One region of the Bradyrhizobium sp. UFLA06-24 genome, then DNA from elsewhere that is predicted to be linked to it. Evidence: predicted binding sites of a transcription regulator. Region 1 holds the regulator's gene; each other region holds the start of a gene.

Evidence for each region. The regulator LexA, encoded in region 1, represses DNA repair genes until DNA is damaged. The targets are predictions, from matches to a motif close to TGTTCNNNNTGTGTTCNG.
Region 2: the regulator LexA is predicted to act here: its motif matches at 2,168-2,185, upstream of IF809_RS12105 (ATP-dependent Clp protease adaptor ClpS).
Region 3: the regulator LexA is predicted to act here: its motif matches at 9,168-9,185, upstream of uvrA (excinuclease ABC subunit UvrA).

Annotation. Positions count from the first base shown of each region.
Region 1 is NZ_JADFUE010000031.1:20,203-30,490, forward strand. It holds gene IF809_RS23400 (hypothetical protein) at 1-143, opposite strand, end outside; gene IF809_RS23405 (hypothetical protein) at 353-547, opposite strand; gene lexA (transcriptional repressor LexA) at 717-1,418, opposite strand; gene IF809_RS23415 (molybdopterin molybdotransferase MoeA) at 1,595-2,806, opposite strand; gene IF809_RS23420 (hypothetical protein) at 2,964-3,149, opposite strand; gene IF809_RS23425 (hypothetical protein) at 3,382-3,579, opposite strand; gene IF809_RS23430 (HAD family hydrolase) at 3,744-4,370, opposite strand; gene IF809_RS23435 (alpha-hydroxy acid oxidase) at 4,375-5,502, opposite strand; gene IF809_RS23440 (S41 family peptidase) at 5,811-7,148, shown strand; gene IF809_RS23445 (bifunctional diguanylate cyclase/phosphodiesterase) at 7,253-9,973, opposite strand; gene moaC (cyclic pyranopterin monophosphate synthase MoaC) at 10,177-10,288, opposite strand, start outside.
Region 2 is NZ_JADFUE010000011.1:79,193-89,480, forward strand. It holds gene serA (phosphoglycerate dehydrogenase) at 1-356, shown strand, start outside; gene IF809_RS12105 (ATP-dependent Clp protease adaptor ClpS) at 412-2,139, opposite strand; gene IF809_RS12110 (MarR family winged helix-turn-helix transcriptional regulator) at 2,296-2,757, shown strand; gene IF809_RS12115 (enoyl-CoA hydratase) at 2,770-3,543, shown strand; gene IF809_RS12120 (methyl-accepting chemotaxis protein) at 3,668-5,749, shown strand; gene IF809_RS12125 (dihydrodipicolinate synthase family protein) at 5,888-6,826, shown strand; gene IF809_RS12130 (DUF1045 domain-containing protein) at 6,935-7,633, opposite strand; gene IF809_RS12135 (alpha-D-ribose 1-methylphosphonate 5-triphosphate diphosphatase) at 7,652-8,845, opposite strand; gene IF809_RS12140 (LbetaH domain-containing protein) at 8,842-9,492, opposite strand; gene phnC (phosphonate ABC transporter ATP-binding protein) at 9,670-10,288, shown strand, end outside.
Region 3 is NZ_JADFUE010000009.1:51,754-62,041, reverse strand. It holds gene IF809_RS10290 (peptidylprolyl isomerase) at 1-75, opposite strand, end outside; gene coaD (pantetheine-phosphate adenylyltransferase) at 116-610, opposite strand; gene IF809_RS10280 (hypothetical protein) at 862-1,119, shown strand; gene IF809_RS10275 (potassium transporter Kup) at 1,315-3,168, shown strand; gene gyrA (DNA gyrase subunit A) at 3,273-6,017, opposite strand; gene IF809_RS10265 (single-stranded DNA-binding protein) at 6,376-6,873, opposite strand; gene IF809_RS10260 (outer membrane protein) at 7,299-8,078, shown strand; gene IF809_RS10255 (outer membrane protein) at 8,316-8,999, shown strand; gene uvrA (excinuclease ABC subunit UvrA) at 9,280-10,288, shown strand, end outside.

The sequences.
Region 1 (10,288 bases):
CCCGGCAGCAGGCAGACCGCGACGGACATGTCGGCTTCGGAGGCGAAGCCGCGTGTCGAGGTGCCGCGGAATGTTGTCGTGACGATCGTCTCGCCGACTTCTGCGGGACGCGTTGCGACGGCATGCAGGCTATAGTCACACATCGGGTGCTCCTCTATCAGGATAGCAACCCGCGCCTCTGTCCTGGAGGCACAGGCCTCTATCAGAGTGTAAGTCTGCGAGGCTCTGCTTGGTTGTAGGCAAATCTGCGGCTTGGGTCCGCTGGCGATAATCACAATATCTTTCCCGAACGCCTAGGAACAAAGCCTGCTCCGGTGCATTCGGCGGACCTTCTGCATCAATATCCGCAGCATCAATGTCCGGCCGGTGCCGACCAGCCCGAATATGGCCAGGCCGACTGCTGGACGGAGTTGAGGGCGTTGCGGGATTGCTGGCTTGTCGCTTGCTGCGCCTTGCGGAGGTGATGCTGCGGTTGCGCGGCGAAGGCATTCGGCGCTGACGCGGCGATCAGCGCGGTCGTGACGGTGCTCAGGATGATCTTGCGCATGGTGGTCTCCTCGGTCTCAAGGCCTTTGAAGCAATGAAGGCTTCGCTTCGTTGCAGCCTGCCGAGGATTTAGCGCTGGAGAGATGGCCGGATAATCTGTGCAAAACCAGAAAGACTATACAGCCGGAGCGGACAATCGTCCGCTCCATCGTTTGCTCGCGCGAGAGCGCTTAGTACTTCCGGTACAGCCCGATCAACTTGCCCTGGATCTTCACCCGGTTGGGCGGGAGGATCCGGACTTCATAGGCGGCATTCGCCGGCTCGAGCGCAATGGAGGCGCCGCGGCGGCGGAAGCGCTTCAGGGTGGCTTCCTCGTCGTCGATCAGCGCGACCACGATATCGCCGGTGTCGCAACTCTCGTTGCGTTGGATCAGCGCCATGTCGCCGTCGAGAATGCCGGCATCGACCATCGAATCGCCGCGCACTTCGAGTGCGTAGTGCTCGCCTGCGCCGAGCATGTCCGGCGGGACGCTGATGGTGTGGCTGCGGGTCTGCAGCGCCTCGATCGGCGTACCAGCCGCGATGCGGCCCATCACCGGCACTGCGACGGGGCGCTCGCCCTCGTCGGCGGGCGGGCTCGATGTCGTGCGCACCTTGCCGAGATTGCCCTCGATCACGCTCGGGGTGAAGCCGCGGCGGTTGCCGGCGGCGGCCTGGAGCTCGGGCAGCTTGATCACTTCGATCGCGCGGGCGCGGTTCGGCAGGCGGCGGATGAAGCCACGCTCCTCGAGCGCGGTGATCAGGCGGTGGATGCCCGACTTCGAACGCAGATCGAGCGCGTCCTTCATCTCGTCGAAGGAGGGCGGCACGCCGCTTTCCTTCAGCCGCTCGCTGATGAACCGCAGGAGCTCGTATTGTTTGCGCGTTAACATCTCGACCAAAATCCCCCTGACGATGTCGTTCGATTCCGAGACGCTGAAGTCAGCGACAAGCCGTTACATGCTCGAAACAAATCATGAACGGACACTATATGTTCGATACATGTTCCGCAACTGCTTAATTTACCGTGAACGCGACAAAGTTCGCGGAACGGTTGCGAACTCTGTGTTCAAACAGGCAGTCGCAGCACCTCGCAAGGCGCTCCCGCTTCGGCCTTGGGCGCGAACGGCGGGCGCACGAGAAGTGCCTGTGCCGCAGCGAGATTCGCAAGCAGCGAGGAGTCTTGATGATCGACGGGAACGGCGATGAGCGTGCCATCGTCGCGTACTTCGAGACGCGCGCGGAGGTAATCCTCGCGCTGGTCGTTGGCGCGGACATCGCGCCCGAGCACCGCGCGTTCACGGCAGTGATGAACCAGCGAATGGCCTGAGAGCGCGCGAATCAGCGGCACCATGAACAGGAAACCGCACACGTAGGATGACACGGGATTGCCAGGCAGGCCGATCACGCGCATGGCCCCGAGCCGCCCGTGCATCATCGGCTTTCCCGGCCGCATCGCGATCTTCCAGAACGCCATCGAGGTGCCTTCGTCCTGGAGCGCCTGCTGCACCAGATCGTGGTCGCCGACCGAGGCGCCGCCGGTCGTGATCAGGATGTCGGCGCCGGACTGGCGCGCGCGGCGGATGCCCGCGGTGGTGGCTTCGAGCGTATCGGCGGCGACGCCAAGGTCGATTGTGTCGGCGCCCTCGCTGCGGGCGAGCGCGTGCAGGGCATAGCCGTTGGAATAGACGATCTGGCCATGACCGGGGGTGGTGCCCGGCATCACCAGCTCGTCGCCGGTGGCGAGGATCGCGACCTTCGGACGGCGGCGAACGGGAAGCTGCGGGTGGTTCATGCCGGCTGCGAGCGCGAGCCCGCGATCGGTCAATCGGGTCCCCTGACGGAGCAGCACGTCGCCTTCGTGAAAGTCGATGCCTGCGGGGCGGATGTGCCGGCCGCGAGTCGCAGCCTCTTTGATCGTGACGCGCTTGCCGTCTGTGACCGTGTCCTCCTGGATGACGACGGCGTCCGCGCCATCGGGAACGACGCCGCCGGTGAAGATTCGTACCGCTTCACCAGCGCCGACAGCTCCCGCGAAGGGCCGTCCGGCCGCGACCTCTCCAATGACGGTGAGCTGCGCGTCCACCCTTGCCGCGTCTGCCGCGCGGACGGCATAGCCATCCATCGCTGACATCGCTTGCGGCGGTTGCGTGCGCCGCGCCGCGACATCGCGCGCAAGCACGCGATGGAAGGCCTCATCGAGGGCAATCATTTCTTCCGGCAGCGGCTCCGCGCCGCCAAGCACCGCGGCGAGCGCGTCGGAAACCGGCATGAGGGCCACGGGTGAAAGCTCCTGCTTGGGCGAGGCAATGATCACGTTGCGGCAAGCGTTCTAGCCGAGAGCGCGCCGCGAGGCAAAATGGTAAGCGGGCGCTGACGTGAGCTACTTCTGCATCAACAGCCGCACCAGCTCGGCCTGCCGGCTGACGCCGGTCTTGTCAAAAATCTTCGACAGATGACTGCGCGCCCGGCGTCCTGCCGACGCTGAGCGGCAACAAAGGATTGCGCGGCGCCCAGCCAAGCAGATCGTGCACGCGGGCGGGATCGATGCGCGGCGACAGCAGGCTCGAAAGACCGTTGCCGGGGCGTAGATGCCAAACAGTACGCGACCGCCTACGGCTCATCGATGCGCTCCATCACGCTCGACCAGCGCCCCTGTTCGACCGCAGCGTCGTAGATCGCCCCCACGAGGTCCAATACGGCGTCCTTCGAAAGCACGCCGGCGCGCATTTCAACCTCCACGAGTTGCAATGCAGCATAGGAGCGCAGTTTCAGAGCGGGAACAAGCAGAGAAAGGCGGCAATCAGGCGTTGTTGCCGCGGAGCCGCATGCCTTTGGCCGTCACGCCCGTGCGGATCACGACCTCGTCGGATCCACGTTCGACGTCACGTCCGGTGCTTGGAGCCCTTGATCCCTGTCGGGCATCGGATCGGCCTGGGCCTTCAGATCGGCAGCCTTGCTGATCAGCTTGGCGGAAAGCTCAGAATCCGAGGTGGTTCTGGCGAATTTCATCAGCAGGGAGGCCTGCCTGGTGAGATAGGTTTTGCCCAACACGTCGATACGTCCGTCCGATGTAGAATTCCCAACGGACTCATGAGTCCCGGAAGCAGGCATTCGTTCCCGGAACTCTGTATAAAAATGCACAAAGTGAGTTGGTTCCACATCTTTGGGCGAAATAGTTCCTGCAGCCGCCGCCCTGAAAGATCGGAGCCGCCAGATCAGATCCCCAGCTCCTTCAGTGCATGCCCGACGTCGAGGGGCGACGTCACGTGCACGGCCTGCAATCCGCGGGCCCGCGCGCCTTCGATGTTCTCGGCAAGGTCATCGAAGAACACGATCCGGTTTGCCGGTATGCCCATTGCGGCGACGACATGGTCGAAGGCTTCGGCGTCCGGCTTGCGCAGGCCGATGCTGGAGGACAGATACATCTCGCGGAAATGGCCAAGCAGGTCGGCATATTCCTTCGAGAAATGGTCCACATGGGGCCGATTGGTGTTCGAGAACGCATAGAGCGGCATCCGTTTCGCCGCGCGCGGCAGCAGCTCCGCGATCTCGGGCATCTCGCCGGCGAAGATCGCATTCCATCCCTCGAGGAATTGCGCATCCGAAATGCCGATGCCGAGCGAGGCGCGCAACGAGGCGAAATAGTCCTCGTCGCTGAGCTTGCCGACCTCGTGCAGCCGATAGGCCTCGCTGTCGCGCACATAGCGCGCGACGATGGCTTCGGGCTTGCACCCCGCGTGTTGTGCCCAGCAGGCGATCGCCTTGGAGAAATCGATGTCGAGCACCACGCGCCCGAGGTCGAACAGAAGCGCATCCGCGCTGCCGGGAGAAAGCGAAGTCATTGCGTCAGTACCGGTAAGGCTCGTGGTCGAACAGCGGGAACGCGCTGAACACGCTCGGCGCGTTGGTTGCTGTGGCCGGGTGCAGGCAGGATTTGTTGACCTCGGCGAACGAGGTGGCGCCCAGCAGACCGAGGCAGCGCAGCACCTCGTCCTCCAGTAGTTCCAGCATGCGCGCCACACCAGTTTCGCCGGCGGCGGCCAGCGCCCAGCATTGCAGCCGGCCGATGCCGACGAGGTCGGCGCCGGCGGCGATCGCCTTGACGATGTCGGTGCCGCGGCAGATGCCGCCGTCGACCATGATCCGGGCGCGACCCTTCACGGCATCGACGATCTCGGGCAGCACATGCATGGCGCCGCGGCCGTGATCGAGCTGGCGTCCGCCGTGGTTGGAGACGTAGATCCACTCGACGCCGTGATCGACCGCGATCTGCGCGTCCTCGGCCGTGGCGATACCCTTGAGTATCAGCGGAATCCTGAACTTGTCCTTGATCATCTTCACGGTCCGCCATTCCAGTCCCTTCTGGAAATCGCCGCCGGTGGCGCGCAGGCGGCTCTCGCGTACATAGCGCTTGGCAATGTCGCGCTCGCGTCGGCTGTAATGGGCGGTGTCGACGGTCAGGCAGAAGGCCGCATAATTGGCCTTCTCGGCGCGGCTGACGACGTCGGCAACGAACGCGTCATCGCCGCGGACATAGAGCTGATACATGCGCAGCGCATCGGGAGCGGCTTCGGCGGTCTTTTCCAGGCCTGGCTCGGAGACGGAGCTGAGCATGTGCGACGCCCCGAAGCTGCCGGCGGCGCGTGCAACGCTCGCCGCACCGTGCGGATCGAAGATCTCCAGCGCGCCGACGGGCGCGAGCACCACGGGCAGGCGCATCCTGCGGCCGAACTGCTCGACCGAGCCGTCGACCTTCCGCACGTCGCGCAGCACGCGCGGGCGGAAGGCGATCTCGTCCAATGCCATCCGGTTGCGGCGCATCGTGGTTTCGGTCTCGGCCGCGCCGACGATGTAGTCCCAGGCATTCTGGTTGAGATTGGCGCGGGCCTTTCGGATGAACTCGTGCAGGTTCTGGAACGGCTCGTTGCTGGCGCCGAGTTCGACGTTCCGTTCCGGCCGGAGCGCTTCGTTCATTGTTGTCCTCCCGAGAATTTGAAGCCTTATGCCATCGCCTATCCGGTTCGGCCCTCCAAAACCATCCTAAAATCGCATAGCTGCGAGGCGTGGCTCGGCGGCCGATTCCCGCTCTCCCGGGGCCGGTCTTCCGAACGTTGCCAAATGTTTAGGTTCAGGGCGAAGGGATTTTTACCGCGTACCCGCCGGCGTGGCAGGCCGGCCTTGAAGAAACCAGAATGATATTGTGAGAACCGGCTTGGATCGCCATTTGCATGGCGGCTGCCAAGCCTCAAAAAGAACCGCTAAGCGAAAAGGCCACCCATTCCATGCGGAAAACCCTGCTGTTCCCCCTGGGCGCGCTCACCGGAGCTTGCCTGACCCTCCTCGTATCCGGTCCGCAGGGCGGGCTGTGGGCGGCACGGGCGGCGGCGGGTACGGATGATGCCTATTCCCAGCTCAACCTGTTCGGGGAAGTGTTCGAGCGGGTGAAGGCGAGCTATGTCGAGAAGCCCGACAATGCCAAGCTGATCGAAGGCGCGATCACGGGCATGGTAACTTCGCTCGACCCGCATTCACGCTACATGAACGCCAAGGCCTGGACCGAGATGCAGGAGACCACCTCCGGCGAATTCGGCGGGCTCGGCATCGAGGTCACGATGGAGGAGGGCCTGGTCAAGGTCGTCTCGCCGATCGACGACACGCCGGCGTCCAAGGCCGGCATCATGTCCGGCGATCTCATCAGCAAGATCGACGGCGACGCGGTGCAGGGCATGACGCTCGAGCAGGCCGTCAACAAGATGAAGGGACCGGTCGATACCCAGACCAAGCTCACCATCTTGCGCAAGGGCGCCGACGCCCCGCTCGATGTCGCGATCAAGCGCGAGATCATCCATGTGCGCCCGGTGCGCTTCCACGTCGAGAACGGCGACATCGGCTACATCCGCATCACCTCCTTCAACGAGCAGACCACCGATGGCCTGAAGAAGGCGATCGCCTCGATCTCCAAGGATGTCCCGCAGGACAAGCTCGTCGGCTACGTCGTGGACCTGCGCAACAATCCGGGCGGCCTGCTCGACCAGGCCGTGTCGGTGTCGAGCGCGTTCTTGCAGCGCGGCGAGGTCGTCTCGACCCGCGGCCGCAATCCCGAGGAGACCCAGCGCTTCACCGCCCATGGCGGCGATCTCATCAAGGGCAAGCCGCTGGTGGTCCTGATCAACGGCGGCTCGGCCTCGGCCTCCGAGATCGTGTCCGGCGCGCTGCATGACCACAAGCGTGCGACCCTGATCGGCACGCGCTCGTTCGGCAAGGGCTCGGTGCAGACCATCATCCCGCTCGGCGCCGGCAACGGCGCGCTGGCGCTGACCACCGCGCGCTACTACACGCCGTCGGGCCGCTCGATCCAGGCCCAGGGCATTGCGCCCGACATCGAGATTCTCCAGGACGTCCCGCCCGAGCTGAAGGGCCGGATGGACACCATGGCGGAGTCGCAGATGCGCGGCCATCTGCAGGCCGCCGACGGCAAGGAGCAGACGGGCTCCCAATCCTACGTTCCGCCGGAGGAGAAGGACGACAAGGCGCTGCACGCTGCCTTCGACTTCCTGCACGGCGTCACCGTCAATGCAGCGGCCGCGAAGCCGGCCCCGAAGACGACGGTGCCGAACTAGGCTTAGTGGCCCTTGCGCGCTTAAGAGATCGCCCGGGAGTGGATGTCCACTCCCGGGTGAATTCGTTTCAGCCGAGCTGCGCCGGACGCGCTCTCTTGTGAAGTCTAGCCCGCCTCGCGGCGCCTACCTTCACTGCCGCCACGCTGCGCGAGGCGGCTGCGGTGGAGCGCGAACAGCTCCAGCACCTTGTCGGCCGGCTTTGCGGCGCTGAACAGATAGCCCTGCATTTCGGTGCAGCCGAGCGCGCGCAACAGCCGCTGCTGCTCCTCGGTCTCGACGCCTTCGGCCGTGGTCGCCATGCGGCGAGCGCTGGCGAGATTCACCACGGCCTGCACGATGCTGGCGGAGCCGTCGGGGCCGGCGATGTCGCTGACGAAGCAGCGATCGATCTTGATCTTGTCAAACGGGAAGCGATGCAGATAGCTCAGGGAGGAGTAGCCGGTGCCGAAATCGTCGAGCGCGATGCGGACACCGATGGCGCGAAGCTGGTGCAGGATCGCAAGCGCGGTGTCGTCGTCGCGGATCAGCACGGCCTCGGTGATCTCGAGCTCGAGCCGGCTCGCCGGCAGGTTGGAGGCGGCCAGCGCCGCCATGATCTTCAGCGCCAGGGTGCCGCTCTTGAACTGCACCGGGGAGACGTTGACAGCGAGGCGGATGTCGTCGGGCCAGCCGGCCGCGTCGCGGCAGGCGGTCGCCAGCACCCATTCGCCGATCTCGTTGATCAGCCCGGTGTCCTCCGCGATCGGGATGAACTCGGCCGGCGAGACCATGCCGCGTTCGGGATGACGCCAGCGCACCAGCGCCTCGCAACCGGTGATGCGATCGTCCTTGAGGCTCAGGCAGGGCTGGTAAAAGACTTCGAGCCCGCCGACAGCGATGGCCTGGCGAAGATCGTTTTTCAGCTGGCGCCGCTGGCGCACCTTGGCGTCCATCTCCGGCTCGAAGAAGCGATAGGTGCGGCGGCCGGCGGATTTGGCGGCGTACATCGCCATGTCCGCATTCTTCAGGAGCTGGTCCAGCGCGGTGCCGTGTCCCGGCGCCAGCGCGATTCCGATGCTGGCATCGGTGGTGAGGTGATGGCCCATGCAGTCGAACGGCGCACGGATCGAGGCGAACACCCGTGCAACGAGCTCGCTGACCTGGTCCTGCGAGGACACCGCGCTCTGCACGATCGCGAATTCGTCGCCCCCGAGCCGTGCCACGAAGTCGGTCGGGCCTGCGCAGCGGCGGAGGCTCTCGGCTACCGATTTCAACAGCTCGTCGCCGACGAGATGGCCGAGTGCGTCGTTGACGCCCTTGAACTCGTCGATATCGATGTAGTGCACCGCGAGCTCTTCGCCGTCCGCTATGGCGGCGAGCTCCGCGCGCAGATGTTCGTGGAATATGGTGCGGTTCGGCAAATCGGTCAGCGCGTCGTAGTGCGCGAGGTGGGTGATGCGTTCCTCTATGCGGCGGCGTTCGGTGATATCCTCATGGGTCGCGACCCAGCCGCCATCGGCGAGCGGCTCGTTGACGATCTGGATCGAGCGGCCGTCGGCGGTATCGAAAACCATGGAGTTGCGGACATGGATGTCGCGCAGCACGAGGGCGACATACTGGTCCACGTTGCCGATGAACGAGCCGGTTTGCTTGCGGTGCGCGATGATGTCGCGGAAGCTGCAGCCCGGCTTCACGACCTCCGGCGCCAGCCCGTACATTTCGATATAGCGCTGGTTGCACACCACGAGCTGCTGCGAGGCGTCGAACAGCAGGAGGCCCTGGGTCATGTTGTTGACGGCGCGGTCGAGGCGCTGCTTCTCCAGCGTCAGCCGCTCCCGTGACATGCGGTGCTGCTCCAGCAGTTTGCGCACGATCGCGATCAGCACGCCGGCGATGGCGAGCGCGGAAGCGCCGGCGATGGAGATCAGGATGCCGATCTGCTCGCGCCAGTCCGTCAGGGCCGCCGCCCGCGTCGTCGTGGCCATCATCAGGATCGGGAAATGGGGCAGGGCACGCGCGGAGATCAGCCGGTCCTCGCCGTCGACGGGACTGACAAATCGGCCGGCAAAGTGATCCAGGCCGAAAACCCTCTGCTGCTCGAACGAGCCGGTCTTGAAGTTTCGCCCCATCAATTCGCTGGAATGGGGATAACGGGCGAGCAGCGTTCCGTCCCGGTGCAGCATCGAGATCGTCGCGCCTTCGCCGAGCACGACGGAGGCGAAGAACTTCTCGAACCCGGCAGGCTCGATGCCGCGTCCGACGACGCCGAGGAATTCGCCGTTCGGTCCGACGATCTTGCGCACGATCAGAATCGTCCATTGGCCGGAGATCCGGCTGTGAAGCGGCTCGATCAGAACGTCGGGCGCCTGAGGATCGTATTTGAACGTACGAAAATAGGCACGATCGGCAACGTTCACTTTCGGAGACGGCCATGTCATGGACGAATTGATCACGTTGCCTTCGTCGTCAATGACGTTGACGCCGCCGATATCAGGCAGCGCTTCGATTTTCGAGCGCAGCATCCGGTGGGTGTCCTGGCCGGCGAGGCGTTTGCGATAGTCGTCTGCATCGGCGACGCCGATGGCCCGCACGTGATCGACGAAATCCCTCTGGATGACAGCGAAGTCCTGGAGTTGCTGATCGAAATGATGGGCGAGCAGCAGCACGGTGTTCTCCAGCTCGCGGCCGGAGTTGCGCAGCGCGCGCTCACGGAAATTCTGCGCCATCAGCACCGCGCCGACGGCGATCGCCGCGATCAGGAGTGTGCCGCCCACCACGAGCCAGCGGATCGGTCCGCTACGCACGAAGGCGTGGTCAAGCAGGCGACTGCCGTATCCCGTCATCATGTCAATCGTTGCCGTGCACACGTCAGGGTCATCAAGCGATCCCTGTAACATCCGTCGGTTTACGGGGATGATGTGGAGGTGACGTTAGGAAGTACGGTTAATGCGCCCTGAACCCCGGCACGCAAATGCGCTGGACGCGCATGGCGCACGGACCCCGCAAGCGGTCGCGCTGAGGGAATCGACCGGCACGTCGAAGTGAGAGATCAGGCGCGGTAGTGGCCGGACTTGCCGCCGAGCTTCTCGACGAGGTGGATGCCCTCGATGCGCACGCCGCGCTCCACCGCCTTGATCATGTCGTAGATGGTGAGGCAGGCG
Region 2 (10,288 bases), on a different contig from region 1:
CGACGGAAGAGGCGCAGGAGCGGATCGGGGGCGAGGTGGCGCGCAAGCTGGTCGACTATTTCATCACGGGCTCGACCATGGGCGCGGTGAATTTCCCCGAGGTGCAGCTGCATTTGCGCCCCTCCGGCGCGCGCTTCAGCCATGTCCATCGCAACGTGCCCGGCATGCTGCGCCGGCTCAACGAGGTCTTCCTCCAGCGCGACATCAACATCGCCGCCCAATATCTAGAGACCGCGGGCGACCTCGGTTACGTCGTGCTCGACGCCGATCTCGGCGGCCAGGATTCAGGCGCGCTGCTGGCGCAGATCCGCGCCCTGGAAGGAACGATCGGCGCCCGGCTGGTGTTCGAGCACTAGCGCTGCGTTGACGGCCGGCAGCAGGCCGTATTGAATGCGCGCGATGGCGACGGATTCACCCCGCCGCCATGGCCTGTGCGCCGCCGAGCAATTGCGCATTCAGCCTCCCGCCGGAGAACAGCATGTCGTCGAGCGCCTCGTCGATATCGGCTGAAATCACCGAATGGCCGCCGTCGCGCGCGAGGCTCGCCTGCGCCAGTCGTCGCATCAATTCCTTGATGAACGCGCAGCTCGTGCCCTCGCTGCGGCAGGCCGCCTCGGCGATGACCGCATCCTCAAGCGGCAGTCCCTTGCCGTAGAGCCGGACCAGCTTGGCACGGCCGGCCTCGTCCGGGAGCGGCACTTCGATCGCCTGATCGATACGGCCCGGGCGGCCGGCGAGGGCGCCTTCGAGGTCCTCCGGCCTGTTGGTGGTGAGGACGAACAGGATGTCGGCGTCCTCCTTCAGCCCGTCCATCTCGTTGAGCAGCTTGTTCAGCATGGATTCCTCGCAAGGTCCCATGTCGTCGCGATCGCGGGCGATGAGGTCGACATCCTCGATCACGACCATCGACGGCTGGAGCAATCGCGCCAGGCTCATATAGGCGCCGAGCAGGGCGATCTGCTCGGCCGTGATGATCAGCGTCGTATGCCCGGGCAAATGTGTCGCGAGATAGCGGATGGTGTGGGTCTTGCCGGTCCCCGGCGGGCCGTACAGCAGGATGCCCTTGCGGGTCGACTGGCCAAGCCGACGCAATTGATCGCGGCTGCCGACGAAGGTCAGCACGTTGCGATCGAGCAGCCGCAAGGTCCGCTCCGGCAGGATCACCTCGTCACGCGCGACCGGCGCTAATCGATGCACGGTGATGCCGCGCGAGTTGCCGCGATAGTCGGAATCGGCGTCGAGCGAGAGGATCTTGCCGCGATAGCTGCGCGCGGCTTGCACGGCCTGTTCCAGCTCGCCAAAACATTGCTGGACGAGAACCGCGCCTGCGGTGCCCACGGGCACCATGATCTCAAGACGAATACCCGGCTCGCGGCTGAATTCGCGATGTGCGCTGAGCAGAACCGCAAAGTGCAGGTCGTCCTGCTTGCATAGCCACAGGCCGTTATCGAGGCATTTGACCGGGCTCTTCTCGCCGACATCGATGTCGGAATATTGCAGCGGCGCAATCGCGAGCGCATTGCGGCCTTCCCGGAGGAGCCGCGACATCGACAGCGTTTCGTAGCGCTGTTCCTCGTTCAGCCCGAACAGCCTGATGGCCTTGCCGAACAGCCTGTCGATGGCCGTCTGGAGGTCGACCCGCATATGTCCGGGAAACTGGCGGATCGTGGTCACCAGCTTGCTGCGCGCGATCCCGGTAAAGTGCCAGTCCAGTACATCGCAAGCGTGTTCGAATTCCTCTTCCGGCTCTGCCGGCATGCTCACGGTGTCTGCTGCCTGAATGCAGTCGTTGCACAGCCAGACCGTGCGGTTGCCGACGCGAATGTCCGTCTGTCCCTGCGGCTTGCCGCAGAGCTCGCAGGGAGTCTTGATCTCTTCAAGCGTGATCTTCAGCGGATGTTGCCCGAGCCAGACATATTGCTTGGCCGATTTGAACAATGCCTCCGCGACCGATTGTGGGTAGGGACCGCAGGCGACTTTCTCTTCGCGCTCGATCAATGTCACCAGCGCGGCGGCCTCGCGCTCCGTCTTGCCGAACACCTGGCGGAGCAGAGCGATGACGAAGTCATCCGGCGTATCGTCATCATTGTAAATTACGAGCTGAGCCGGCTCACGCTCGCCGCGCGCATCATCCATCATAACAACTCCGCTACAACTTTCACTAGAATGGAACGAATAGGGAACACAAAAGGGAGCAGCCGTCAAGCACGACGTTGCCGGGAGGTCGCAGACGTGCTGTGCAGCATGACTGCTGTCTTTTTGACAATCCAATTCGCCTCGGGCAGTTTATTTCGCATGCGAAATAAACTGCCCGAGGCGAGGCATCACCGGCTGATTTATCTGCTGAACGTCGCGCAACGCCGTTTGCAGCGCTGGATGGCGGCGCAGCCTTCGAGCGAAGTGACGCCGGCGCAGGCGGGGCTGCTGTTCATCCTCGGCAAGCAGGATGGTGTCCTCATGGGCGAGGCGGGCGCAGCGCTTGATATGGGGCCGGCCGGCATCTCGGGTCTGGTCGATCGCAGCGCTGCGGCAAAACTGGTCGAACGGCGAGCCGATCGCGATGACGGCCGCGCCTGGCGGGTGTGGTTGACGCCGAAGGGCCGCAATGTGCTTTCGCAGGCGAAGAGCGATGCGGCCGCGATCAATGCCGCGCTGACGGAGGGGTTTACCAGCGCGGAGATCGACATCATCGCGCGCTGGCTGACGAGTATTCAAGAGAAGTTTCCAAGAGATACCGCAAGAGATACAGAGGAATAGCAGGAGAGACCCATGACCGAGCATGTGCGAGTTGAGAAGAACAACAACGGCATTCTCACGATCACTCTGGCGCGCCCAGACAAGAAGAACGCGCTGACGGACGCGATGTACGGCAAGCTCGCCGACACCATCGAATCCGCCGAGTCCGATCCGTCTGCGCGCGTGCTGCTGATCCGCGGCGAGGGCGACATGTTCACCGCCGGCAATGACGTCGGCGAGTTTGCAGCCGTCGCGTCAGGCAAGTCCGAAGGCAGCCGCAATGTCGGCCGTTTCATTCAGTCGCTGGCGCGCTGCAGCCGTCCGCTGGTCGCGGCCGTGCAGGGCCGCGCCGTCGGCGTCGGCACCACGATGCTCCTGCACTGCGATCTCGTCGTGCTCGCCGACAATACCCTGTTGTCGACGCCCTTCGTCAGTCTTGCGCTGGTGCCGGAGGCCGCCTCGAGCCTGCTGATGCCGGCGCGCATCGGCTATGCCCGCGCATACGAGATGTTCGCGCTGGGTGAGACTATCCCCGCCAAGGCTGCGCTCGAATGGGGCCTCGCCAACCGCGTGGTGCCGCTCGACAAGCTCGACGCCGAGGCGCTTGCGCTGGCCCAGCGCCTCGCGGGCCAGCCGGCCGGTGCACTCATCGCAACCAAGAAGCTGATGCGCAATGGCGAGGCGCTGGTCGCGCAGATGCTGGCCGAGGGCGAGCAGTTTGCGCAGCGTCTGCGCACCGCCGAGGCGCGCGAGGCATTCACTGCGTTCGCCGAGCGGCGTCCGCCCGACTTCACAAAGATTTCGTGAAGTCCGGGGCCTGCTTAACGGTTTGGTAAGGCCAGAATTCCGGCGCCTGACAACAACCTTAACGGAACATTGGCAGGTCGCGGTGCAAGGTGGCCAATCTTTGAACGTAGGCCCCTTGTGTCTTATGGCATTCTTTAAGAAATCGGTAAGCTCGCTTCTCCTGACCTTGATGGCCTTGCTGGCGGCCGGTGCGCTGGCCTCTACGGCGATCCAGATGGTCGGGGCGTTCGGTCGCTACAGCGACAGTCTCGAGACCGCGCGGCTCGCCGCTGCCGACAAGGCAATTTTCCACGGCGTCCTGTCCTTGCGCAACAATCGCGGCGACGCCCAGAGTGCGCTGCTCGGCGACGATGACGCTCGGCCAAAGCTGGCCGAGGCCGAGAAAGCTGAGCAGGGCGGCTTTGATGGCGTCAGCGCCGCGATGGCCAGCGTCAACTTCGCGCGGCGCGACGAGCTTGCCGGCACGCTGAAGCAGCGCTGGGGTGAGGCCGCGCCGCAATTCCAGTTGTTCTACGACGAAGCCAAGCGTCCGCGTGCCGAGCGTAAGATCGAGCGGACCAATTCCTGGTACGACGCCGTCACCAAGGTCATCGAAACGGCGAACCTCGCCTCCACCGCGGTGTCGAACCGCGCCTGGATGGACGATCCCTTCATTGCCCGCATGATCCAGGTCCGCCGTCTGGCCTGGCAGGTGCGCGACCGCTATGGAATCCATTGTTCGGCATTGCGCTCGAACGTCAACAGCAGCAAGCCGCTCGACGACAATCAGAAGCGCACGCTGGCGCAATGGGACGGCACCATCAATTCCGGCTGGTCGGGCATGGACGAGCTTTTGGCCTCGCCCGACGTAGCCGCGGAGCTGATCACCGCTGCCAAGGAGGCGCGCGCCAAGACCGACGGCGCTCTCAAGCAGATCGGGGAGATCACCAGGAACTTTGACGGCAGCGGCAAGCCAGCCATGGCCGCTTCGGAATGGAATACGCTGTGCCAGTCGCCGTTCGCGTCTATCGTGGCCGTCGCGAACAAGGCGTTGGACCAGTCGATCGCGCGGGCGGAAACGGTGCAGGCGAAGGCGCTGACCAATCTCGTGGTCCAGTCGCTCGCCTTCCTGCTGGCGCTCGCCGTGACCTTGGCCGGTGTCTACGTCGTGCGCAATCGTCTCATGCGCCCGGTGCGGGCCATTCTCGATGCGATCGCCCGTATCAGCGCTCGCGATTATGCAACGGCGGTTCCGCAACCCCGATATCCCGACGAGTTCGGCACCATGGCTGCCGCGCTCGAAAGCCTGCGCGAGAGCGCGGCCACCGCGGAACGCCTCGGCCAGGAGCGCGAATCGCAACAGGCGTTGCAACTCGCTCGTTCGGGTACGGTTGATGCCGCCTGTCGCAGCTTTGACGATACGGTGCAGGCGGTCATCGAGAGCGTCGCCGCGTCCGCGAAGGAGCTCGATGCCACCGCGACCGATGTGCGCTCGCTGGTGGCGGAATCGAGCAGCCAGACCTCTGCAGTCTCGTCCGCCGCCGAGCAGGCCACCAATAATCTCGAGACCATCGCGGCCGCGACCGAGGAGCTCTCGGCCTCGGTCGGCGAGATCTCCGCGCAAGTGCAGTCGAGCGCGCGCGAGGCCCGCGAGGCCGTGGCGCAGGCCGAGCAGACCAATGCGACGGTCGAGATCCTCGACCAGACCGCAAGTCGCATCAGCGAGGTCGTGAAGATGATCCACGCCATCGCCGGCCAGACCAATCTGCTCGCGCTGAACGCCACCATCGAGGCTGCCCGCGCCGGCGAGGCCGGCCGCGGTTTCGCCGTGGTCGCCGGCGAGGTCAAGAGCCTCGCGTCGCAGACGGCGACGGCGACCGAAGAGATCTCGCGCCAGGTCGAGGAGATCCAGGGCGCGACCGGTCAGGCGGTTGCCGCCATCCGTTCGATCGGCAGTGCGATCAACGGCATCGATGAGAAGATGACCGCGATCGCGGCCGCCGTCGAACAACAGCGCGCAGCCACCACGGAAATCTCCCGCAATTTCCAGCAGGCCGCCCAAGGCACCCGTGAGGTCACCAACACCATCGGCAGTGTCGCCAGGCTCAACCAGGAAACTGGCAATGCCGGGACGGTGCTGTTCCAGTCCGTGACCAAGATGTCGGCGGACGCCGATCGCCTCCGGGTCGCGGTCGAGGGTTTCCTTGGCGCGGTGAAGACCGCTTAGGTTCCAGCCCCTGTTCGACGGCGCGCGGATCGGCATTGCCGCGCGCGCGTTCACCCTGTAGATGGTAGCGGTACCATAATCTGACGCGCCTCGCTGGCGCATCAGCACAAGCGACAGGACTCCAGGGAGATATCTTCGATGCCGGTCACCCCCCACAAGGCCCAGCGCCCCTATCGCGGCGTGTTCCCCGTCGCCCCCACCATCTTCGATGAGCGGGGTGAACTCGACCTCGAGGGCCAGCGCCGCTGCATCGATTTCATGATCGATGCCGGCTCGCACGGCATCTGCATCCTCGCCAATTTCTCCGAGCAGTTTGTGCTGACCGATGACGAGCGCGAGACCGTGATCCATGCAGTGCTGGAGCACGTCGCCGGCCGCGTGCCCGTGATCGTGACCACCACCCATTTCAGCTCGGCCGTGTGCGCCGCGCGCAGCAAGCAGGCCGAGGCGGCGGGCGCCGCGATGGTTATGGTCATGCCGCCCTATCACGGCGCGACGTTCCGGGTGCCTGAAAAAGGCATCGTCGAATTCTTCAAAGTGCTCTCGGGCGCGATCAACATTCCCATCATGATCCAGGACGCGCCGGTCGCGGGGACGCCGCTCTCCGTCGAGCTGCTGGCGCGGCTCGCGCGCGACTTCGCCAACATCCGCTATTTCAAGGTCGAGGTGCCCTTTGCCGCGGCGAAGCTGCGCAGCTTGATCGAGACCGGCGGCAGCGCGATCGAAGGTCCCTGGGACGGCGAGGAAGCGATCACGCTGATGGCCGATCTCGACGCCGGCGCCACTGGCGCAATGACCGGCGGCGGCTATCCCGACGGTATCAGGCAGATCATCGATCCCTATTTCGCCGGCGATCGCGAAAAGGCGAAGGCCGCCTATGAGCGCTGGCTGCCGCTGATCAATTACGAGAACCGCCAATGCGGCCTGATCGCCTGCAAGGCGATGATGCAGGCCGGCGGCGTGATCAAGTCCGACACAGTCCGCCATCCGCTGCAGCCGCTGCATCCGGCGACGCGCGCGGGCTTGCTGGAGCTGGCCAAGGAGCGCGACGCGCTGGCGCTGCGCTGGGGGAAGTAGAGTCTCTCCTCCGTCATTGCGAGGAGCTCTTGCGACGAAGTCCAGAGTATTTCCGCGGATACAGTCTGGATTGCTTCCCTGCGCTCGCAACGACCGAGTTTGTTGAGGCTATCGCGCCAGCTTCCACTCACCAATGATGCGAAAGCGTGCTTTCGCCTCATCCTGTTTGAACAGCGTGATGCGATCGATCTCGAGCGTATCGAGCTTCAGCGCCGCGAACCGTCTGCGCAGCATCTCCAGGATGGGCCCGTGCCGCTCGGCATCGAGCCTTCCCGTCAGCGTCATGTGGAAGCGGAATTCTTCCATCACGTAAGGGTAGCCCCAGCGATCGAGATATTCGCGCTGGCGCTGGCTCAGCTTTTCGGGCTTGCGCCGCGCGCGATCTTCCGCCGTGAGCGCTGGGCGAAAGCAATCGAAATCGCGGACGCAATCGGCGGCCAATTGCTGGAGAGCGTCGACAGGTTCGGCGGGGATGACGGCGATGAAGCCGCTGATGGCATCGACGATCGGCCGGATCAGCGGAATCGGCCGCACCTTGCCGGCGAATGTCGCGCACGCAGTCACGAGCTCGGCCTCGGTCCTGCCTGATGCCAGGGCCATCGGTGCCTTCAACGTGCCGTGAAATCCGTATTTGCGGGGATCGGCGGTGACGTCGCGCCAGTCCGGCGCGACGCGGAGCGCCTCATCCGGAAACGAGACCTCGTTTCCGGTGTAAGCCTCATAGCCCAGCAGCTCGGCGCCGAAGCGGGACAGCGCGTTGTCAGCGCCGGCGGCAAAGTAGATCGCATAGCGGGGAAAACCTGTCATCGTCGCAGCATAGCCAAATTATGCCGCAACGACAGTCTCGCGCGGCATTGTTGCCGTGCCGAGCAGCCGCGTTGCATCAGTCAGATGCACGAGCTTTCCGGCCGATATCACCGCAACCAATCGCGGTCGCAGCGGTACGCTGTCGTCGACGAGCAGGATGTCGGCGCGATGCCCTGCGGCGATCGTGCCGCGATCGGTCAAGCCGGTGGCTTGCGCGGGCGCCGACGAGATCAGCTTCCAGGCCTCGCCCAGCGGCAGCACGCCGTCCGCGGCGAGGCGGAACGCGGCGAGCAGCGGAGCGGGGTAATAGTAGTCCGAGGCCAGCACGGAGCAGAGCCCCTTGGCGATCATATCCGATGCCTTGGTCCAGCCGGTGTGGCTGCCGCCCCGCACGACGTTCGGCGCGCCGTAGACGATGTCGTCGCCGGCGGCCGCGGCTTCGCGCGCGGTCTCCTCGTTGATTGGAAACTCGGCGAGCGTCACGCCCATGGTACGAAAGTCCCGGCGCATCTCCGGCGTCGCATCGTCATGGGAGAGCATCCGCACCCCGGCGGTGCGCGCCGCCGCGGCCAGTCGGGTGATCGAGGCCGGAACATCGGCCGCACGCGACACGATACGCGCAACCAGCTTGTCGAACGCCGCGCTCGACAGTCCGGTGCGCTCCACCATGCGGTTGCGCTTGCGCGGGCTGGCCATGTCGGCGACGGTGCCGTCCATGTGATCGTTGAAGGCGAACAGGTCGACGCGGCCCTCGGCGAGCCACTGGCCGATCTCTGCCTCGGCATCGAGATTGTAGGTCTCATGCCGCAAATGGAAGCGGGTGTCGGCGGCGAAATGCGGACGCTGCCGCTCGATCGCCTCGAGCAGACGTCGCGCGTTGTCGCCGCTGCGCAAGCCGGGCTCCCACGACCAGGTCGTGGCGTGGAAAACCGTGGTGATGCCGTTGCTGATGACCTGGCGGTCCGTCTCCGCCAGTGCCACGTCGATCGGGAAATCGACGCCGGCGCGCGGCATCATCTGCCGCTCGAAGGCGTCGCCGTGTAGATCCACGATGCCGGGGAGCACCAGCAGATTGCGCGCATCGATCGCGAGCCGCGCCCGGCCGCGCGGCGCATCGATCTGAGCAATGTCGGTTCCGGACACCCCGAGGGATGTTTCGACGAGGTCGGAGCCGATCAGGGTTCGGCCGGCTTCAAGGAAAATGTCTGTCACGCGACCGCGCTTCGTTTGGTGGAAGATGAACCTGCTTCGTATGCTGCCAGGAATTCTTCAATCGAGAGCTTGCGGAAATCGGGCAGTGCTGCACGCAATTTGTCGTGATCCCAGTCCCACCAGGCCAGCTCCGCGAGCCGTCCGGCAATCTCCTCGGAGAACCGGCGCCGAACGATGCGCGCCGGATTCCCCGCGACGATGGTGTAGGCCGGCACGTCCTTGGTGACGATGGCGCCGGCCGCAATCACGGCGCCGGTGCCGATGTTGCGGCCGGGCAGCACGATCGCGCCATATCCGATCCAGACGTCGTGGCCGATACGGACATGATGCTGCCGCCGCCAATCAAAGAACTCGGCGTCGTCGCTCTCGCTCGGGAAGTAAGCACTGGAGCGGTAGGTGAAGTGGGCCTGCGTGGCGCGATGCATCGGGTGATTGCCGGGATTGATACGCGTCATCGCCGCGATCGAGCAGAACTTTCCGATCGTCGTGTAGGTGATCTGCGCGTCGTTGACGACATAGGAGTAATCGTCCATCGCCACTCCATGCAGGATCGTCCGCGCGCCCACCTCGGTGTAAGCGCCGAGCCGCGTCTCGTGCAGCTTCGCGGAAGGATCGATGGTCGGCTCGACCGATAGCACCTTGGCCATATTGCATCCGGAAGTTCGAGGACGGGCGTTCCTCTTCGAGTGCCTTGATGACGATGTCGTGACGCGACGATGACAGGGGATGAGATGTGCTGGATCGCCGCACTGCGGTCCCGGTGTCACACAAGTGTTAAGCACGCGCGTTAGCGGTTGGCTCCAGCTGCTACTCGGGAGCTCTGCATGCTGGTGTTGGAAGGTCTGACGTGCCGCTTCGGCGCAAAAGCCGCGGTGGACGACGCTTCGTTTCAAATCGCTCCCGGCAGCTTCGTCGGTGTGATCGGGCGCTCCGGCGCCGGCAAGTCGACCCTGCTGCGGACCATCAACCGTCTGGTGACGCCGACCCAGGGCCGCATCCTGTTCGACGGCCTCAACGTCACCTCCTTGCGCGGCCGGGAGCTGCGGCAGTGGCGGGCGCGCTCGGCGATGATCTTCCAGCAGTTCAACCTGGTCGGCCGGCTCGACGTGCTGACCAACGTGCTGATGGGGCGTCTCGCCACCATGCCGGCCTGGCGCTCGCTGTCGCAGCTCTGGTCCGAGCAGGACAAGGCGCTGGCGATGTCGGCGCTCGAACAGTTCGATATCGCCGCGCTCGCCGCGCAGCGTGCTGACCAGCTCTCCGGCGGCCAGCAGCAGCGCGTCGCGATCGCCCGCGCCCTGGTGCAGCAGCCCGACATCATCCTCGCCGACGAGCCGATCGCCTCGCTCGATCCGCGCAATACCAAGATCGTCATGGATGCGCTGCTGCGCATCAACAAGCATTTCGGCATCACCGTGCTCTGCAATCTGCATTCTCTCGACC
Region 3 (10,288 bases), on a different contig from region 1:
CTGCTGCGCCGTGGCCGGGACCGCGAGCACGAGCGCGGCAAACATCGTGGCAAGAATTGCGAAACGACGGTTCATGAAAACTCCGGATCAGATGAGATGAAGACGCGCGCCGTTTTCAGGCGAATTTGGCCTTGAGCAAGGATGCAACGAGCGGCGGCACGAAGGTCGAGACATCGCCGCCCATGCCTGCGATCTGACGCACCAGTGTGGCGGTGATCGGGCGGACCATCGGGGACGCCGGCAGAAAGATCGTGTGCACCTCCGGCGCCATCGCCTCGTTCATGCCGGCGAGCTGCATTTCGTAATCGAGATCGGTGCCGTCACGAAGGCCGCGAATCATGATGGTGGCGCCGTGCTTGCGGGCGGCCGTCACCGAGAGGTCGTCAAAGGTGGTGGCCTCCAGCGCACATCCGGCTTGGGCCGCAATCGGCCCGCAGACGTCGTGGAGCATCTTCAACCGCTCCTCGGTCGAAAACAGCGGCTTCTTGCCGGGATGGACCCCGATAGCGACAACCAGGCGGTCGCAGAGCGGAACGGCGTGCCGGACCACGTCCAGATGGCCGTTGGTGATGGGATCGAAGGAACCCGGGTAAAAGGCGATGCGCGGCATGGCCTCCCTCCTACCCCGCCCGGCCCGGCCCGGCAAGCCGGCCGGGTTCCGTGGCAGTTTCCTGCGGTTTTCCACCCCCTTGGTATGACGGTTTGTTTCGTCCCCGGGCGGTCCACGAAACAAAACGGGATGAGAACGAAACCATTTCCGGCGTCGGCGAAGACATCCGGAAACTCGCCATGGTTATCAATCCAACCAACGAATGACGGGCCGCATACTGGGCGTAGCGGCCGCATCACAGGGGACCGTCGATGATCAAGGCTCTTTCAGCGATCGCTATCGCCGCGTGCGTTGCTGCAGCCCTCACCCTCCTGCCCGGTTTTGCTCCTACCGTCGAAGCAAGCGTGCCGCAGCCGCTTGCCAAGGGCGACCGGCTCGACATCAAGTCCATCGGCAGGGACTGCTCGCAGCGGGCCTGGCCGAATTTCGAGGCCTCCTGCCTGCGCCGCGCCGGCACCAAGGGCGATGTCCGCGTGGCTCGCCTGGTGACCGCCGACCGCACCCCGTAGGCGGCCTGTCAGCTTCGCGTCATGTAAAGCCGACTATAAACCCCATGGATATTTGCGACGGCTCGTCGCAGAGTGTGTCATTGCTCGCGCCCGTCGGAATGGACCGACGGGCGCGATCCCATTGAGGGGTTGCCTTTGTCCAGTACGCCCGCAGTCGCTTCCGGCCATCATCATCCCGATCCACTGCCGCTTGCCATGACGATGGGCGCCCTCGGGGTGGTCTACGGCGATATCGGCACCAGCCCGCTCTATGCCTTGAAGGAAGCCGCCAAGGCGGCCGCTCATGGCGGCACAGTAACGCCTGAGGCTGTCCTCGGTGTTGCTTCGCTGATCCTCTGGGCCTTGCTGCTGATCATCTCACTGAAATACGCGCTGCTGATCCTGCGCGCTGACAACCGCGGCGAAGGCGGCATCGTCGCGCTGCTGGCGCTCTTGCACGCTCGCCACGCCCAGCCGGGCACCTGGCGCGCGCATCTGCTTGTGGTCGGCCTCATCGGCGCCGCTCTCCTCTACGGCGACGGCGCGATCACGCCGGCGATATCGGTGCTATCGGCCATCGAGGGCCTCAAGGTCGACGCGCCATCGCTCTCGCCTGTGGTCGTGCCGATCACCATCGCCATCCTGGTCGGCCTGTTCATGATGCAGAAGCAGGGCACCGGCTTCATCGGCCGCATCTTCGGACCTGTGATGCTGGCCTGGTTCGTCGTGCTGGCTGCGCTCGGCATCCACGGCATCATCAAGGCCCCGGCGGTGCTCGCCGCGCTCAGCCCGCTCTATGCCTTCGACTTCCTGGTCCACCAGGATTTCCATGTCTCCTTTGCGATCCTCGGCGCCGCCTTCCTCGCGGTGACCGGTGGCGAGGCGATGTATGCCGACATGGGCCATTTCGGCCGCCTGCCGATCCGGCTCGCCTGGTTTGCGATCTGCCTGCCTGCACTGGTGCTGAATTATTTCGGCCAAGCCGCGTTGCTGATCACCGATCCCACGATGATCGAGAACCCGTTCTTCCAGCTCTGCCCCGACGCCCTGCACTATCTGCTGGTCGCGTTCTCGGCCGTGGCAACCGTGATCGCCTCACAGGCGATCATCTCCGGTGTGTTCTCGCTGACCCAGCAATCGATCCAGCTCGGCTTCCTGCAGCGCATGCAGATCCGTCATACCACCAGCGATGCGATCGGCCAGATCTACGTGCCCCTGGTGAACTGGTTGCTTGCCGCCGCAACGCTAGGGGCGGTCCTGAGCTTCGGCTCCTCGGACGCTCTCGCCGGCGCCTATGGCATCGCGGTGTCGCTGCTGATGGCGATCACCACGCTATTGGCCGCGCTGGTCGCGATCCAGTGGGGCTTTTCGCCCTGGCTGGTGGTGGCCGTGAACGGCTTCTTCTTCGTGATCGATCTGATCTTCTTCGCGGCGAACTCAATCAAGCTGTTCGAGGGCGGCTGGTTTCCGCTGCTGCTCGCCGGCCTCGTCGCCTTCCTGATGCTGACCTGGCGCGCCGGCGTGAAGCTGGTCGAGGCCGCGCGCGCAAAGCTGCGCCAGCCTGAGGAGGATCTGATCGAGACGGCCGTCAACAAGTGCCGCGCCAGACTGCCCGGGACCGCCGCGTTCCTGGCTTCCGCGCCACGCGGCGTGCCGCTCGCACTCACCCAGTTCGTCAAGCACAACCACGTGCTGCACGAGCGCGTGCTGCTGGTGACGGTGCTGATCGAGGAGGCCCCGCACATCGCGGACGAGGAGCGCGCCGAGGTGATCGAGATCATCCCCGGCATCACCCGCATCATCCTGCACTACGGTTTCATGCAGAACCCCACGATCTACGAGGGATTGGGGCTCGTCTGCCGCCAGGGCAAGCTGCCCGGCGTCGAGCTCTCCGACGTCACCTATTATGTCGGCCGCGAGACCATCATCCCACGCGAGGACATCCCGGGCATGTGGGTCTGGCGCGAAGGCCTGTTCGCCTTCCTGCAGCGCAACGCCGAACGCTCCGCCGCGTTCTTCGGCGTGCCGACCAAGCAGGTCGTGGAGTTCGGCACGGAGCTGGAGATTTAGCGCAAGTGCGTAGCCCGGATGGAGCGCAAGCGTAATCCGGTTTTTTTCCAAGCATCAGGGGTCCCGGATTTCGCTTCGCTCCATCCGGGCTACGGGGCAAGGAGTTAGTCCCCGTTTGTCTCCGCAGTCGCCCCATTCCCGCTCTCCGCCTCTTCCGTGATGTGCTCGACCGAGACGACGTGCTCGTCCTCGGCGGTGTCGAACACGATCACGCCCTGGGTCGAGCGGCCGGCAATGCGGATGCCCTCGACCGGGCAGCGGATCAGCTGGCCCTTGTCGGTGACCAGCATGATTTGATCGGCGTCCTCGACCGGGAAGGACGCAACCAGATTGCCGTTGCGGTTGTTGACGCTCATGGCGACGATGCCTTTGCCGCCGCGGCCCGTGGTGCGGTACTCGTAGGACGAGGTCCGCTTGCCATAGCCGTTGACGGAGACGGTCAGCACCACCTGCTCGGCCGCCGACATCTCCACATAGCGCTCCTGCGGGAGTTGGAAGCTGCCTGAGGTCTCCTCGGCCTCGGCATCTCCCTGCGCCTCTTCCGCCGCGGCTTCGCCGGCGACCGCGCGACGCATCTTCAGGTAAGCCGAACGCTCATCGGACGTGGTCTCGACATGGCGGAGGATCGCCAGCGAGATCACCTTGTCGCCCTCGCCGAGCGCGATGCCGCGCACGCCCATCGAGGTGCGCCCGGTGAACACGCGGACATCAGGAACCGGGAAGCGGATGCACTGCCCGCCGGCAGCGGTGAGCAGCACGTCGTCGCGCTCGGTACAGATCTGCACGTCGACGATCGCCTCACCCTCGTCGAGCTTCATGGCGATGATGCCGGAACGGCGGACGTCGACGAAGTCGGACAGCTTGTTACGGCGGACGTTACCGCCTGTAGTGGCGAACATCACGTCAAGCTGGGCCCAGGTCGATTCATCTTCGGGCAGCGGCATGATGGTGGTGATGCGCTCGCCCTGCTCCAGCGGAAGGATGTTGATCATCGCCTTGCCGCGCGCGTTCGGCGCGGCCATCGGCAGCCGCCAGACCTTTTCCTTGTAGACCTGGCCGCGCGAGGAGAAGAAAAGCACCGGCGTGTGCGTGGAGGCCACGAACAGGCGGCTGACGAAGTCCTCGTCGCGCGTCTGCATGCCGGAGCGTCCCTTGCCGCCGCGGCGTTGGGCGCGATAGGCCGACAGAGGCACGCGCTTGACATAACCGGCGTGCGAGACGGTGACGACCATGTCCTCGCGCTGGATCAGGTCCTCGTCCTCGACCTCGCCTTCCTGCTCCATGATCACGGTCTTGCGCGGCGTGGCGAACTCGGCCTTCACCTCGGCAAGCTCGGTCTTGATGATGTCGAGGATGCGGGCGCGCGAGCGCAGGATCGCCAGATAATCCTCGATCTCGCCGGCAAGCTTGGCCAGCTCCTCGCCGATCTCGTCGCGGCCGAGCGCGGTGAGGCGTGCCAGGCGCAGCTCGAGGATCGCCCTCGCCTGCTCGAGCGACAGACGGATGGTGCCGTCCTCGTTGATGCGATGGCGGGGATCGTCGATCAGCGTGATGATGTCCTCGACGTCGCGCGCCGGCCAGTCGCGCGTCATCAGGGTCTCGCGCGCGGCGGCCGGCGTCGGCGAGTGCCTGATGACCTTGATGATCTCGTCGATGTTGGCGACGGCAATCGCAAGGCCGACCTGCTCATGCGCGCGCTCGCGCGCCTTGCGCAGCTTGTACTTGGTGCGGCGGGTGACGACCTGCTCGCGGAAGCCGACGAAAATCGTCAGCATGTCCTTCAGGTTCATCGTCTGCGGACGACCCGAGTCGAGCGCGACGGCGTTGACGCCGAACGAGGTCTGCAGCGGCGTGAACTTGTAGAGCTGGTTGAGCACCACGTCGGGCACGGCATCGCGCTTGAGCTCGACGACGACGCGGTAGCCGTCACGATCGGATTCGTCGCGAAGGTCAGAGATGCCCTCGATCTTCTTTTCCTTGTAGAGCTCGGCGATGCGCTCGACCATCGTCGCCTTGTTCACCTGATACGGGATCTCGGTGATGACGATCGCCTCGCGCTCCTTGCGGATGGTCTCGAACGTCACCTTGCCGCGCATCACGATGGAGCCGCGGCCGAGATGATAGGCGCTGCGGATGCCCTGGCGGCCGAGGATGATGCCGCCGGTCGGGAAATCCGGGCCCGGGATGATGCCGTTGAGCTCGTCGATGGTCAACGAGGGATTGTCGATCAGCGCGACGCAGGCGTCGATCACCTCGCCGAGATTGTGCGGCGGGATGTTGGTAGCCATGCCGACCGCGATGCCGCCGGCACCGTTGACCAGCAGGTTTGGGAACCGCGCGGGCAGAACCACCGGCTCGCGCTCGGAGCCGTCGTAGTTGTCCTGGAAATCGACCGTGTCGTCGTCGATGTCCTCGAGCAGCTTCAGCGCGATCTTGGTCAGGCGGGACTCGGTATAGCGCATCGCCGCGGGTGGATCGCCGTCGACCGAGCCGAAATTGCCCTGACCGTCGATCAGGGGCGCGCGCATCGAGAAGTCCTGCGCCATGCGCACCAAGGCGTCGTAGATCGCCTGGTCGCCATGGGGATGGTACTTACCCATGACCTCACCGACGGCACCGGCGGACTTCTTGTGCTTCTTGTCCGGCGTGTCGCCGCGATTGTTCATCGCGTACAGGATGCGCCGATGGACCGGCTTCAACCCGTCGCGCGCATCGGGCAGCGCACGCGACACGATCACGCTCATGGCGTAATCGAGATAGGACTTTTTCATCTCCTCGTAGATCGAGACGGGGCGAATGTCCGAGGGTTGCGCCGGCTGGTCGCCGGGCTTGTTGTCATCGTCAGCCAAGGGGGAATCCGGTGAAATTTTATTTGGGAATCATATAGCGCATCGAGGTCCTGATAACCACCCTTGGACGTGTCCGGGAAGCGCTTTTTCCGACTGTTTTTCCAACAACTTAAGGTGCCGAGAGCAGCGCCTTCGGCCCTGCCGGAACGACCATCCAAAATCGGCCCGCATCCCCGATGATCGGGCACGCGGATGCCGTCCGTCGGCCACGTTCCGACAGCTCGCAAAGGCGAGTTCACCTCAAACGTGAAGTGGGCCGGGAATTTCCGAGCCCAGCCTGCCAATTAGCAAGATTTGCTGATCCGAGATGGAAGCCGCCGCTCTGGCGGCCGGCCCGCTCTCCGCAGTGGAACAGTCCTCAGAACGGGATGTCGTCGTCCATGTCGTTGTTGCGGCCTCCGCCGCCGGCGGCAACGGCACGGCGCGGCGCGCTGCTGACGGGACCGGACGAGCCGAAATCGCCGCCCGGCTCATCACCGAAGCTACCGCCTCCTCCGCCACCGCCGCGGCCGTCGAGCATCGTCAGGGTCGAGTTGAAGCCTTGGAGCACAACCTCGGTGGAGTACTTTTCCACGCCGCTCTGGTCGGTCCATTTGCGGGTCTGCAGCGCGCCCTCGATGTAAACCTTCGCGCCCTTCTTAAGATACTGCTCGGCGACCTTGCAGAGCCCTTCGTTGAAGATCACGACGCGGTGCCATTCGGTCTTCTCCTTGCGCTCGCCGCTGTTCTTGTCGCGCCAGGTTTCGGAGGTGGCGATGCTCAGATTCGCAATCGGCCGCCCGTCCTGGGTCCGGCGGATTTCCGGATCCTTGCCGAGATTTCCAACCAGAATGACCTTGTTGACGCTTCCCGCCATCGCCGCTCTCCACTCCGAATGCCACTGAATTTCGAAAGGCGCGCCCGCGCTGCCGCCTGTTGGGCCGACCCTATACGCTTACGGGCGCCGATCGGCCCGCCACGCCCTCGGTTATCCCCACATATAGCATTGACCCAAGGTCTGTTCCAGATTTGTTCTAGTCAAAGAATACGAGGCGCAAAAGCGCGGATGAGGAGCCTGGCGCCGCTATGCACGCCGGCATGAATTGGAACTCGGCCAGGCGGGAAAGCACTTAACATTCATCAACTTACGCCCGATTCGATTGCCCGATGAGTGTTGCATTCCAGAGACGGACTCAGCCTGTCCGTTGGACTACGGTGGCTTCGGAATTGGTTCATATGGGCGTCGCGCCTGAATTGACCGCTTCGGGGACTGCTGAAGCGGACGTCACTGGGGAGACTGCAATGAAGAAAATTCTATTCGGTACTATTGGTATTGTTGCGTTGGGCGTGTCTGCACCCGCCAGTGCAGCGGATCTGGCGGCCCGTCCCTACACCAAGGCGCCGCCGATGGTCGCGACCATCTACGACTGGAGCGGCTTCTACATCGGCATTAACGGTGGCGGCGGATCGGCCCACAAATGCTGGGACTTCGTGACGCCCGTCACGGGCACTCTCGTTGGCGAGGGCTGCCACAACGCCACCGGCGGCACGATCGGTGGTCAGATTGGCTACCGCTGGCAATCCGCCAACTGGGTGTTCGGCCTCGAGGGTCAGGGCAACTGGGCTGATTTCAGCGGTGACAACATCAGCCTTGCCTTCCCGGGCACGGCACTCGTCACCGGCGATCGCAATCGTTCGCGCATCGACTCTTTTGGCCTGATCACCGGTCAGGTCGGTTACGCCTGGAACAGCGTGCTGCTTTACGTCAAGGGTGGCGCCGCTGTCGTCGGCGACAAGTACGACGTGTTCGCAGCTCCCGGCACGCCCGGCGCTGGTACCCTGCTGGCGTCAGCCCGCGAGACTCGTTGGGGCGGCGCCGTCGGTGCAGGTCTCGAATTCGGCTTTGCGCCGAACTGGTCGGTTGGTGTCGAGTATGACCACATGTTCCTTGGTCATCGCACGATCGGCTTGACCACGCCGGCCGGAGCCGCCTTCGGCAGCGACCGCATTGGCCAGGATGTCGATATGGGCCTCGTCCGCCTCAACTATCGCTGGGGCGGCCCGGTCATCGCGAAATACTGATATCCCGCTGATATCATTGGAAGATCAAAGGCCGGCCCTGTGCCGGCCTTTTTGCTGCGGGTTCCAGGATGAAACTAAAGGTCAGCAAACGTTACGTTTTGCGTCCGTTGTGGCTTTTGGGAGACACAACTTGCGGCTTTGGTGGTGTAAGCACGACGTCAGTTGGACCACAGCGTCCGATACTGCTTCCGACGCACGGAAGTCCAAAATAGAAACTGGGACTGGGATTTGTTCAATATGAAGAAGATTCTCTTGGCTTCGGCCGCTCTGATCGCTCTGACCGGCGCCGCTTCGGCTGCCGACCTGGCGGCTCGCCCCTACACGAAGGCCCCGGTGGCCATGGCTTCGGTCTACAACTGGACCGGCTTCTACCTCGGTCTCGTCGGTGGCGGCGCCTGGGAAGATTCGGGCTCGCCCCGCATGCAGGGCGGCTTCGTCGGCGGCACCGCTGGCTACAACTGGCAGACCGGCAACGTCGTGTTCGGCGTCGAGGCCGATGGCGCCTGGGCTGACGTCAGCGCGACGGCGACCGGCGCCACCGTCGTCCCCGGCTTCGGTGTCGTGACTGCGACCGCCACCTCGAAGACCGACGCGATGGGCACCGTGCGCGGCCGTATCGGCTACGCCGTCAACAACGTGCTGTTCTATGGCACCGGTGGCTACGCCTGGATCGACAACAAGATCACCCTCTCGGCCCTCGGCGTGAGCGCCTCCGACAGCAAGTTCCACTCGGGCTGGACCGTCGGCGCCGGCGTCGAAGCCTTCATCGCTCCGCAGTGGTCGATCAAGGGCGAGTACCTCTATCGCAGCCTCGGCGGCGAGACCTACTTCGGCGCTCTGCCCACCGGCACCCTCAACCTGCACACCGTGCAGGTCGGCGTGAACTATCACTTCAACGGCCCGGTCGTCGCCAAGTACTGAGTTCGGTACTGATCGTCGCGACCGACGTTACATCGTCACGAAAGGCCGGCCTCGCGCCGGCCTTTTTCCTTGGGCGACGCTCGCGCAGTTCCGCGCCCCTGCTGCCAAGTGCCGCCAGCACAACAACAATCCGTTGACGATTCGCAAGTCCCACTGGAAATCCGCCTCCGTTCTTCCTACGTTCGCCACAACCCCATCGGCGCCGATCCCGGTTCCGGGCGAAGCGCGCCTCCCCATTGGCGCGATCGCGTAGCCTTGGGATTCCTCGAGGGCAACGCGGATGGATGAAGTGATCAAGGCGAAGCGCCAACAACAGAATGCGGGCTCCAGCCTGCGCGCAATTACGATCCGCGGCGCCCGCGAGCACAACCTCAAGAACATCGACGTCGAGATTCCCCGCGACAAGCTCGTGGTCTTCACCGGGCTCTCAGGCTCCGGCAAATCCTCGCTCGCTTTCGACACCATCTACGCCGAGGGCCAGCGGCGCTATGTCGAATCGCTGTCGGCCTATGCCCGCCAGTTCCTGGAGATGATGCAGAAGCCCGACGTCGACCAGATCGACGGCCTGTCGCCGGCGATCTCGATCGAGCAGAAGACGACGTCGAAGAATCCGCGCTCGACCGTCGGTACCGTCACCGAGATCTACGACTACATGCGCCTGTTGTGGGCACGCGTCGGCGTGCCCTATTCGCCGGCCACCGGGCTGCCGATCGAGAGCCAGACCGTCTCGCAGATGGTCGACCGCGTGCTGGCACTGCCCGAGGGCACCCGCCTCTATCTGCTGGCGCCTGTCGTGCGCGGCCGCAAGGGGGAGTATCGCAAGGAGCTCGCCGAATGGCTCAAGAAGGGCTTTCAGCGCGTCAAGATCGACGGCACCTTCTACGAGCTCGCGGAAGCCCCGACGCTGGACAAGAAGTTTCCGCATGACATCGACGTCGTGGTCGACCGCATCGTGGTGCGCGCCGACATCGGCCAGCGCCTTGCCGAGAGCTTTGAGACCGCGCTGAAGCTCGCCGAAGGCCTCGCCGTCGTCGAGTTCGCCGACGCGTCCGCGGCGGCAGCGCCAGCCGAAGAGAAAAAGAAGACCGCAAAGATCCACGACAAGAGCGGCCCCGAGCGCATCCTGTTCTCGGAAAAATTCGCCTGCCCGGTCTCCGGCTTCACCATCCCCGAGATCGAGCCGCGTCTGTTCTCGTTCAACAACCCCTATGGCGCCTGCCCCGCCTGCGGCGGCCTCGGCGTCGAGCAGCACGTCGACGAAGACCTCGTCATCCCCGACAAGGAGCTCG